Regions from separate parts of the Pseudomonas sp. NPDC087803 genome, predicted to be linked through region 2. Evidence: riboswitches for the same ligand, from Rfam matches in the RefSeq annotation. Region 2 holds a riboswitch; the other holds the start of a gene.
What was found. Region 2 has a riboswitch for cobalamin ahead of ACIOUG_RS01505 (CbtB domain-containing protein). Riboswitches for the same ligand answer to the same signal wherever they lie in the genome.
Positions count from the first base shown of each region.

Region 1: another riboswitch for cobalamin. It lies ahead of cobO (cob(I)yrinic acid a,c-diamide adenosyltransferase); the one in region 2 lies ahead of ACIOUG_RS01505 (CbtB domain-containing protein).

Region 1 covers NZ_JBIUVO010000034.1:26,400-31,473, reverse strand. Annotated here, with positions in the region: gene ACIOUG_RS17145 (PQQ-dependent sugar dehydrogenase) at 107-1,420, opposite strand; gene ACIOUG_RS17140 (hypothetical protein) at 1,487-2,071, opposite strand; cobalamin riboswitch at 2,237-2,468, shown strand; gene cobO (cob(I)yrinic acid a,c-diamide adenosyltransferase) at 2,550-3,161, shown strand; gene ACIOUG_RS17130 (cobyrinate a,c-diamide synthase) at 3,158-4,558, shown strand; gene bluB (5,6-dimethylbenzimidazole synthase) at 4,555-5,074, shown strand, end outside.
Region 2 covers NZ_JBIUVO010000001.1:351,646-356,719, forward strand. Annotated here, with positions in the region: gene cobW (cobalamin biosynthesis protein CobW) at 1-990, opposite strand, end outside; cobalamin riboswitch at 1,088-1,301, opposite strand; cobalamin riboswitch at 2,155-2,377, shown strand; gene ACIOUG_RS01505 (CbtB domain-containing protein) at 2,498-2,695, shown strand; gene ACIOUG_RS01510 (CbtA family protein) at 2,707-3,405, shown strand; gene ACIOUG_RS01515 (cobalamin biosynthesis protein) at 3,402-3,815, shown strand; gene cobM (precorrin-4 C(11)-methyltransferase) at 3,897-4,643, shown strand; gene nfuA (Fe-S biogenesis protein NfuA) at 4,835-5,074, opposite strand, start outside.

The DNA.
Region 1 (5,074 bases), on a different contig from region 2:
GAGTGAGCCTGCTCGCGATAGCGGTTGATCAATCAACACTGATGTTGAATGTGACACCGTCATCGCGAGCAGGCTCACTCCTACAGTTGTTTTGGGATAGACCAAGTTACTTGGCGGACGATACCCGCCACACCTTGTTCCCCACATCATCCGCCACCAGCAACCCCCCTTGCTGGTCGATCACCACGCCTACCGGGCGGCCCAAAGCGTTCTCGTCCTTGTCGAGGAAACCGGTCAGCACATCCACCGGTGCTCCGTTCGGCTTGCCAGCGGCGAACGGTACGAAAATCACTTTATAGCCACTGTGCGGTTTGCGGTTCCACGAGCCGTGCTGGCCGACGAATGCGCCTTCCTTGAACTGTGCCGGCAGGCTGTTGCCTTCGGCGAACGTCAGGCCCAGCGAGGCGGTGTGCGGGCCTACGGCATAGTCCGGGGCGATGGCTTTGGCCACCAGGTCCAGATTCTGCGGTGTCACGCGCACATCCACGTGTTGACCGTAGTAGCTGAAGGGCCAGCCATAGAAGCCGCCGTCCTTGACCGAGGTGATGTAGTCCGGCACCAGGTCGCTGCCGATTTCGTCCCGCTCGTTGACCGCTGTCCACAGCGCGCCGCTGGTGGGCTCCCAGGCGAGACCGTTGGGGTTGCGAATGCCCGAGGCGAAAATCCGGTGGTTGCCGGTAGCCCGGTCCACTTCCCAGATCGCCGCGCGACCTTCCTCTTTATCCAGACCATTCTCGCCGACGTTGCTGTTCGAGCCGACGGTGACGTACAGCTTGCTGCCGTCCTTGCTGGCGATGACGTTCTTGGTCCAGTGGTGGTTCAGCGTGCCGCCCGGCAGGTCGGTGACTTTGATTGGCTGGGTCTTGATCTCGGTCGCGCCGGGTTCGTAGTGGAAGCGCAGCAGGCGATCGGTGTCAGCGACGTACAGGTCATTGCCGACCAGCGTCATGCCGAACGGCGAATTGAGGTTTTGCAGAAACACCGTGCGGGTCTCGGCCACGCCGTCGTGGTCGGCGTCGCGCAGCAGGGTGATGCGATTCGGGCTCGGCACGCCGGCGCCGGCCTTGCCCATGACTTTCTTCATCACCCAGCCACGAATGCCGCTGCTGTCGTCAGGCTTGGGCGGGGCGTTGGTTTCCGCCACCAGCACGTCACCGTTGGGCAGCACGTAAAGCCAGCGCGGGTGATCGAGGCCTTCGGCGAATGCTGCGACTTGCGTGCCGGCCGCGGCGGTCGGTTTGCCGCCCGCAGGCCAGCCGATCGCCGGGGCGATGTTCACCGTCGGGATCAGGGTTTTGTTTGGCTCGGGCAGCTTCGGTGACGGACCGGTGCCGTCGGACACTTGCAGGCTGGAGGATTCACCACAGGCGGCGAGCCCTCCGGCGAGGGCGATGACGAGAGCGAGTTGGGTTTTGCGCATTACTGATCTTCCCTATGAATGCATGCTTAATCATAGAGGAGCGCGCGCACCCGATGGTTCAACTGCTCAACCGCGGGCCTCTTTGAACAGCACGGCGATGCCCGGGTGATAGTTGCCCGCTTCGCTGTGCAACTTGCGGTAGGCGTAGGGGAAATACCAGGCCACTGCGCAGCTGTGTTCCTTTTGCAGGTCGTCGACCATGTCCTGCAACTCTTCGGGGCTGGCGCTGTGCTGGGCCTTTTGCGGGGCGACAAACAGGCAGCCGAGCTTGAGGTCGCTGGCAAAACTGATGCGTTTGGCGTCGCTGGTGATGTCCAGCAGGGCCTGGGTCAGATTCAGGTTGCTGACCCGTGGCCAGCGCTGGGTCGCTTGAAGGTAGGCGCGGTCTTCGGCGCCGGCGATGAACAGGTCGGCGCGGGCATTGCGTTCGCCTTCTTCGTTCTGCTTGCGGGTGGCGGTATCGCAGAGGGTCACCAGTTCGGCCATCCATGCCGCCGCGGAGAGCAATCCGAGATTGGCTTTCTCGTCATGCCAGTAAGGGGTGTCGTTGTCGCCGCGAATGGAGTTGTAGCGGTCGATACAGTCAAACCAGCGTTCCAGCATCGGGCGCAGGAATTCCAGGCGCGGGTTGCTGATGATCATGCCTTGCATCGTCATCATCCTTATTGTTGTGGTGTGCTTTTTCAGTCAAAAAGCATGGCTCTTTGATATCATTTGTCTCAGCGTGGCACAAGATTGGCGTCAGATAATTGATCGGCGGCAGTTATTCGCCCGACGGCCCCCTCTTTAATTGACGCTCCACCCCCAACCCTCTAACCTTCGCGGCTTGTTTCAGGTGCTCTGTGACGCGTGTCGACAGAGTGAAACAGGGAAGCCGGTGAGGGTTGTCTTCAGGCGAAGAACGATCACGATCCCGGCGCTGCCCCCGCAACGGTAAATGAGTGAAAACTGCGCATTGAGCCACTGTGTCGACCGACGCGGGAAGGCGCGCAGTCAGGCGATTCGCCGCTCATGAGCCCGGAGACCGGCCTGATCCATCCAGCGGCATCACGGTGGGCGATGCCAGGCTTTTTGCCGTCTATTCTTGTGCCTGCCCGCCGTTATCCAGCCTCAACGGAGAGCTCCCCCCATGACCGATTCCCCCGAGCGCGACGAACGCCATCTGGCGCGTATGCAGCGCAAAAAAGCCGTGATCGACGAACGCATCGCCAATTCGCCTGACGAGTGCGGCCTGGTGCTGGTGCTGACCGGCAATGGCAAAGGCAAAAGCAGCTCGGCGTTCGGCATGCTCGCCCGCGCCATGGGCCACGGTATGCAGTGCGGCGTGGTGCAGTTCATCAAGGGCCGTAACAGCACCGGCGAAGAACTGTTCTTCCGCCGCTTCCCCGAGCAAGTGCGTTTTCACGTGATGGGCGAGGGCTTTACCTGGGAAACCCAGGACCGCCAACGTGACATCGCCGCAGCCGAAGCCGCGTGGGCCGTGTCCCGCGAGCTGCTGCGCGATCCGTCGATCGGTCTGGTGGTGCTGGATGAGCTGAACATCGCGCTCAAGCACGGCTACCTCGATCTGGATCAGGTGCTCAGTGACTTGCAGGCGCGTCCGCCGATGCAGCACGTGATCGTCACCGGTCGCGCGGCGAAGCCGGAAATGATCGAGATGGGCGATACCGTCACCGAAATGGGCATGCTCAAACACGCCTTCCAGGCCGGCATCAAAGCGCAGAAAGGCGTCGAACTTTGAATCAACCACGTCACTGCCCGGCGGTATTGATCGCCGCGCCGGCCTCCGGTCAGGGCAAGACCACCGTCACCGCCGCGCTCGCGCGCTTGCACCGCAATCAGGGGCGCAAGGTGCGCGTGTTCAAGTGCGGCCCGGACTTTCTCGACCCGATGATTCTCGAGCGCGCCAGCGGTGCGCCGGTGTATCAACTGGACATGTGGATGGTCGGCGAGCAAGAAAGCCGCCGTCTGTTGTGGGAAGCCGCCGCCGAAGCCGATCTGATCCTGATCGAAGGCGTGATGGGCCTGTTCGACGGCACGCCGTCGAGCGCCGATCTGGCGCGGCATTTCGGTGTGCCGGTGCTCGGCGTGATTGACGGCACCGCCATGGCCCAGACCTTCGGCGCATTGGCGTTGGGGCTGGCGCGCTATCAGCCGGACCTGCCGTTTGCCGGCGTCCTCGCCAACCGGGTCGGCACCCTGCGTCATGCGCAATTGCTCGAAGGCAGCCTCACCGAAGGTTTGCGCTGGTACGGCGCATTGTCCCGGGAAACCGGGATCGAGTTGCCGAGCCGCCATCTCGGTCTGGTGCAGGCGAGCGAACTGAATGACCTCGACCTGCGCCTCGACGCCGCCGCCGAAGCCTTGGCCAGCAGTTGCCAGGTAGCGCTGCCACCGGCCGTGGCATTCGCCGCGCCTGAAATGATCCCTGCTGAACCGCTGCTCGATGGCGTGCGCATCGCCGTCGCTCGCGATGAGGCTTTTGCCTTCACCTATGGCGCCAGTCTCGATCTGCTGCGGGCGATGGGCGCCGAGTTGAGTTTCTTTTCGCCGATCCGCGATACGCAATTACCCGAGGCCGACAGTCTGTATCTGCCCGGTGGTTACCCGGAATTGCACCATGTCGCGCTGGCGCAAAACACTCCGATGCTCGACGCGATCCGTGCGCACCACGCCGCCGGCAAACCATTGCTCGCCGAGTGCGGCGGGATGCTCTATCTGCTCGACGCGTTGACCGACGTTGACGGCGCCCGCGCCGAATTGGTCGGGCTGCTGCGCGGTGAGGCGGTGATGCAAAAACGTCTGGCGGCACTGGCACTGCAAGCGGTGGATTTGCCAGAGGGCTCGCTGCGCGGTCACACCTATCACCATTCCCTGACCAGCACCGAGCTGACACCGATTGCCCGAGGCCTGAGCCCGAATGGCGGGCGCGGGGCGGAGGCGGTTTATCGGCAAGGGCGGATGACGGCGTCGTATGTGCATTTTTACTTTCCGTCGAATCCGACGGCGATTGCCGCATTGTTTGCGCCAGATCTCAAGACCGCCATCGCTGGCAAGCCAGCTCCCACAGTGGCCGGTGTCATGCCTGAAGAAACGCGATCCCCTGTGGGAGCTGGCTTGCCAGCGATGGGGCCATGACCGACAACGCATATTCCGAGGCCGAGCGCACAGCGATCTATAAAGCCATCGCCGAACGCCGCGACATGCGTCACTTCACCGGCGGCACGGTCGAACCGGAGCTGCTGCGCCGCCTGCTCGAAGCCGCGCATCAGGCGCCCAGCGTCGGCCTGATGCAGCCATGGCGCTTCATCCGCATCAGCGACCGCGCCTTGCGCGGGCAGATTCAGCACCTCGTCGAAGAAGAACGCGTGCGTACCGCCGAAGCCCTCGGCGAGCGCAGTGATGAGTTCATGAAGCTCAAGGTCGAAGGCATCAACGACTGCGCCGAAGTGTTGGTCGCAGCACTGATGGACGATCGCGAAAAACACATTTTCGGCCGTCGCACGCTGCCGGAAATGGACATGGCCTCGCTGTCCTGCGCGATCCAGAATCTGTGGCTGGCGTCCCGTGCCGAAGGACTGGGCATGGGCTGGGTCTCGCTGTTCGAACCGCAGGCACTGGCGGATCTGCTGCAGTTGCCGGCCGGGGCCAAGC
Region 2 (5,074 bases):
GCGCGCTTCGTCAGCGCCCCACTGGCGGTCGAAGTGCTTGTCGAAACGCGTGCCCACACCTTGGATCAACAGGCGCATCGGCTTGTTCGGAATCGCCGCGAAACCTTTGACGCGCAGGATGCCGTGCTTGACCACCAATTGCGTCAGCGCGTCGAGCAGCAGGCTTTCGTCGGCTTGCGGCAGCTCGATGGAGATCGAATCGAAGGCGTCGTGATCGTGGTCGTCGTGATCGTCATCACCGTCGTGGTGGTGATCGTGATGGCTGTGGCGACTGTCGATGTGTTCTTCGGAACCGGCGCCGAGGCCGATCAACACGTCCAGCGGCAGGCGACCGTTGCTGGCTTCGATGATTTTTACGGCGGGCGGCAGTTCTTCGGCGACTTCAGCGCGAACGCGAGCCAGATCTTCCGCGCTGGTCTGGTCGGCCTTGTTGAGGATCACCAGGTCGGCGCTGGCCAGTTGGTCGGCGAACAGTTCGTGCAGCGGCGATTCGTGATCGAGGTTCGGATCGAGTTTGCGCTGGGCGTCGACCTGATCCGGGAACGCGGCGAAAGTGCCGGCGGCCACCGCCGGGCTGTCGACCACGGTGATCACCGCGTCAACCGTGCAGGCGCTGCGAATTTCCGGCCACTGGAAGGCTTGTACCAGCGGTTTTGGCAGGGCCAGACCGGACGTCTCGATCAGGATGTGGTCGAGGTCGCCGCGACGCGCAACCAGTTCGCGCATCACTGGGAAGAACTCTTCCTGCACCGTGCAGCACAGGCAGCCGTTGGCCAGTTCGTAGACGCGGCCGGTGGCTTCTTCTTCGGTGCAGCCGATGGTGCATTGCTTGAGGATTTCACCGTCGATGCCCAGTTCGCCAAACTCGTTGACGATCACCGCGATGCGGCGGCCCTGAGCGTTGTCGAGCATGTGTCGCAGCAAGGTGGTTTTGCCCGAGCCGAGGAAACCGGTGACGATGGTGACGGGGAGTTTGGCCAGTGTTTTCATCGGATGCCCTTTGGCAAGGTGGCGGGCATACGGGACGAGATCCGCTGCGAGCATGCGCGCGGAAGAATTCGCCACCGGATCACCCCGCCCGGTTGTAGTGAGAAATCTGTGACGAGGCAGGTCTCCTGGCTGACGGTGTTCAGGCCTTGGGCCGGGCATTCGTTGCGCCTTCCCGCGGGCTCAGTCGATTGAGCTGGCAGTGGCGTGGCAACGAACTTCACCGTTCACAGTTGCGGGGGCAGCCGCGGCTTTGACCGCGTTCCCTTCTTAGCTTCGGCGTGGGCCGAAGAACCTCGAAAGCGCAAGGCTACGCATCGGGTGGTGACCGGTCAATGGTTGGTGGATTTTTGGATTGGGGGCATATCCGTTCCTTCGGGTGTTGCCGCTGGCGGTTTCGCTCTTACAGCGAGTCACCTTTTCCAAACGCCGAAAAGGTAACCCAAAAGGCTTTGCCCCGGCGTACGGCACTTCGCTGAGGCTCAGTGTTCCCTCGCTACGGTGTCCATCCGGGGGCATCGCCTCCGGTTTGCTTCGCTGCACCTCCTCTCGATGTATGCGGCTTCGCCGCATGGCGCTGCGCGCCTAACCCCCGGATGAACACCTACGCTCGGCCTGCCGAAGGGGCTGAAGATCAAGATCCAAAGCCAAAGCCAAAGCCAAAGCCAAAGCCAAAGCAGATCAAAAGATCGCAGCCTTCGGCAGCTCCTACATGGGACTGGGTGCATTCAGTGAGAGATTGGTCGGCTGTCAGGCCGTCATCGCTGGCAAGCCAGCTCCAACAAAAATCACAGCAGACCGCATCCGCTTTTCACCACTCAACACAATGAGCGTTAGCTCGAGTACCGCTTTTGATCTGAGGGCCCGTCGGCAGGCTGAGTGGAGGGATTTATCCGGGGGTGGGAGCGTAGCGACCGTTTGGCGCAGCCAAACACAGCGAGAGGAGGTGCAGCGAAGCAAACCGTAGGCGCTGCCCCACGGATGAATCCCGCAGCGAAGGAACCCGAGCCTAGGCGAGGGCCGAACGTCAGGGCATAGACCTTTTGGTTACTTTTGGGGCGTTTGCCAAAAGTGACCCGCCGTAAGGGCGGAACCCTAAGTGGCCGTTACCGCAGCAACGGATATACCCACCCCACTCAATTGACTCAAATCCCCAACCCATGCTCTCCTACACACCTTGTTACGGGTGCCCTTCACAGGGTGAAACGGGAAACCGGTGAATCATGTGCTTTACTCAAAGCCATGTCAGTCCGGTGCTGCCCCCGCAACGGTAAGCGAGCGAAGCGTCAGATCCACTGTGCCAGTACGGCATGGGAAGGTGACGCTTGCAGGTCGGCCAGACGCCAACCCCTCGTGAGCCCGGAGACCGGCCCGCAACACACAGTGCGCATTTGCGTCGCTGAACATAACAAACCCGCGGTGGGCGGGCGCTGTTCGAACCTCTGCGTGCCCGACTCGCAGGGGTCTTCATGCGCTCGAAACACCCGCTGACACTCCAGAGGGAAGCGCCATGTCGATCATCAGCAGCACCGGTAGCAACACCGACAAAATCTCCAGCACCGCCACGTTGAGCCAACGCCTGACCGCCGCGATCTTCGCGTCGATCCTCGGCGCCAGCCTGGTGTACTTCGCCGGCTTCTCGCACATCGAAGCGGTGCACAACGCCGCTCACGATACTCGCCACAGCGCCGCGTTCCCGTGCCACTGAGACCTGCCGACATGATCAAGCGTATTGCGCAAACCGCAGGTTTCACCGGCCTGCTGGCCGCCCTGCTGCTGACTCTGCTGCAGAGTTTCTGGGTCTCGCCGCTGATTCTGCAGGCTGAAACCTTCGAAAAATCCGAACCGGTGGCGGTTCATGAACATGCAGCCGGCGCGGCTGCGCACACCCACGATGCCGAAGCCTGGGAGCCGGAAGACGGCTGGCAGCGTGTGGTCTCGACCACCGGCGGCAATCTGGTGGTGGCGGTCGGTTTCGCCCTGATGCTCGCCGGCCTGTACACCCTGCGTGCACCGACCAAAACCTCGCAGGGTCTGCTCTGGGGCCTAGCCGGTTACGCGACCTTCGTCCTCGCGCCAACCCTCGGTCTGCCGCCTGAACTGCCGGGCACCGCTGCCGCCGATCTGGCTTCGCGGCAAACGTGGTGGATCGGCACCGCCGCCTCCACCGCTGTCGGCCTGGCCCTGATCGTGTTCAGCCGTCACTGGCTGATGAAGCTGCTGGGCGTGGCAATCCTGGCCGTGCCGCACGTGATCGGCGCGCCGCAACCGGAAGTGCATTCGATGCTCGCCCCGGAAGCGCTGGAAGCTCAATTCAAAATCGCTTCGCAGTTGACCAACGTGGCGTTCTGGCTGGCCCTGGGCCTGATCAGCGCCTGGTTTTTCCGCCGCAAAAGCGAAGGTCAGTACCACGCATGACCGATGACCGCGCAGCGCCGACCTTCGTGGTCGGCCTGGGCTGCCAGCGCGGTTGCCCGGCCAGCACGCTGCGCGCGTTACTCGACCAGGCGTTGCAGGCGCATCGTATAGAACTTGCAGCGGTCAAGGCCTTGGCCAGCATCGATCTTAAACGCGATGAACCCGGCCTGCAGGAACTGGCCAGCCAACTGGCGTTGCCGCTGTTGTATTTCAGCAGCGACGAATTGGCCAGTTACCAGCAGCGGCTCAGCCACCATTCGCAGATCGCCTACGAACGCACCGGTTGCTACGGCGTGGCGGAAAGTGCCGCCCTGGCTCTTGCCGAGCATTTGATTCAGGCACCGGCAAAGCTGCTGATTTCCCGGCAGAAATACGCTCAGGCAACCTTGGCATTGGCCGGCGCTGCGTAAAATCCCGATAATCCCCCTGTTTGATCATGAGCAATCTTCATCTGAAGCGTTGCCCTGCCCCGTTTTTCACAGGATTTCTTCATGACCGTCTACTTCATCGGCGCCGGCCCCGGCGACCCGGAATTGATCACCGTCAAAGGCCAGCGGCTGATCCGCAGTTGCCCGGTGATCATCTACGCAGGCTCGCTGGTACCGGCCGCCGTGCTGGAGGGGCATCAGGCAGAGAGCGTGGTCAACAGCGCCGAATTGCACCTGGAACAGATCATTGAACTGATCAAATCCGCCCATGCCAAAGGCCAGGATGTGGCGCGGGTGCATTCGGGAGATCCAAGCCTGTATGGCGCGATTGGCGAGCAGATTCGTTATCTGCGCGAGTTGCAGATTCCGTTCGAGATCATTCCCGGCGTCACCGCCACCGCCGCCTGTGCAGCCTTGCTCGGCGCCGAGCTGACGCTGCCGGACGTGTCGCAGAGCGTGATCCTGACCCGCTACGCGGACAAGACCGCAATGCCGGCGGGTGAGGAGTTGAGCAGTCTGGCGCAGCACGGCGCAACCATGGCGATTCACCTGGGGGTTAACCATCTGCAGAAGATCATCGCGCAACTGCTGCCGCATTACGGCGCGGATTGCCCGATTGCAGTGATTCACCGGGCGACTTGGCCGGATCAGGATTGGGTGGTGGGGACACTGGAGGATATAGCCGCAAAGGTCGAGGCCAAGGGGTTTCGGCGCACGGCGTTGATTCTGGTGGGACGAGTGTTGGGGAGTGAGGTGTTCAGCGAATCGTCGCTGTATCGCGCGGGGCATGCGCATCTCTACAGACCCTGAGTCAGATGACTTTTGTGGCTGGGTACAAAACCTGTGGTGAGGGGATTTATCCCCGATGGGGTGCGAAGCAGCCCAAAAAAATGGAACTGCTGCGCAGTTCATCGGGGATAAATCCCCTCACCACAAAGTACGGGCATAAAAAAACGGCGCTCACGGGGCGCCGTTTTTCATGTTCGCAGTGAACACCTTACTCAGTAGTAGGCGTTTTCTTTCTGCGTGTGGTCGGTCACGTCGCGCACACCTTTGAGCTCTGGAATGCGCTCCAGCAAGGTGCGCTCGATGCCTTCCTTCAGGGTCACGTCGGCCTGGCCGCAGCCTTGGCAGCCGCCGCCGAACTGCAGCACGGCGATGCCGTCTTCAACCACATCGATCAGGCTGACCTGACCGCCGTGGCTGGCCAGCCCCGGGTTGATTTCGGTTTGCAGGTAATA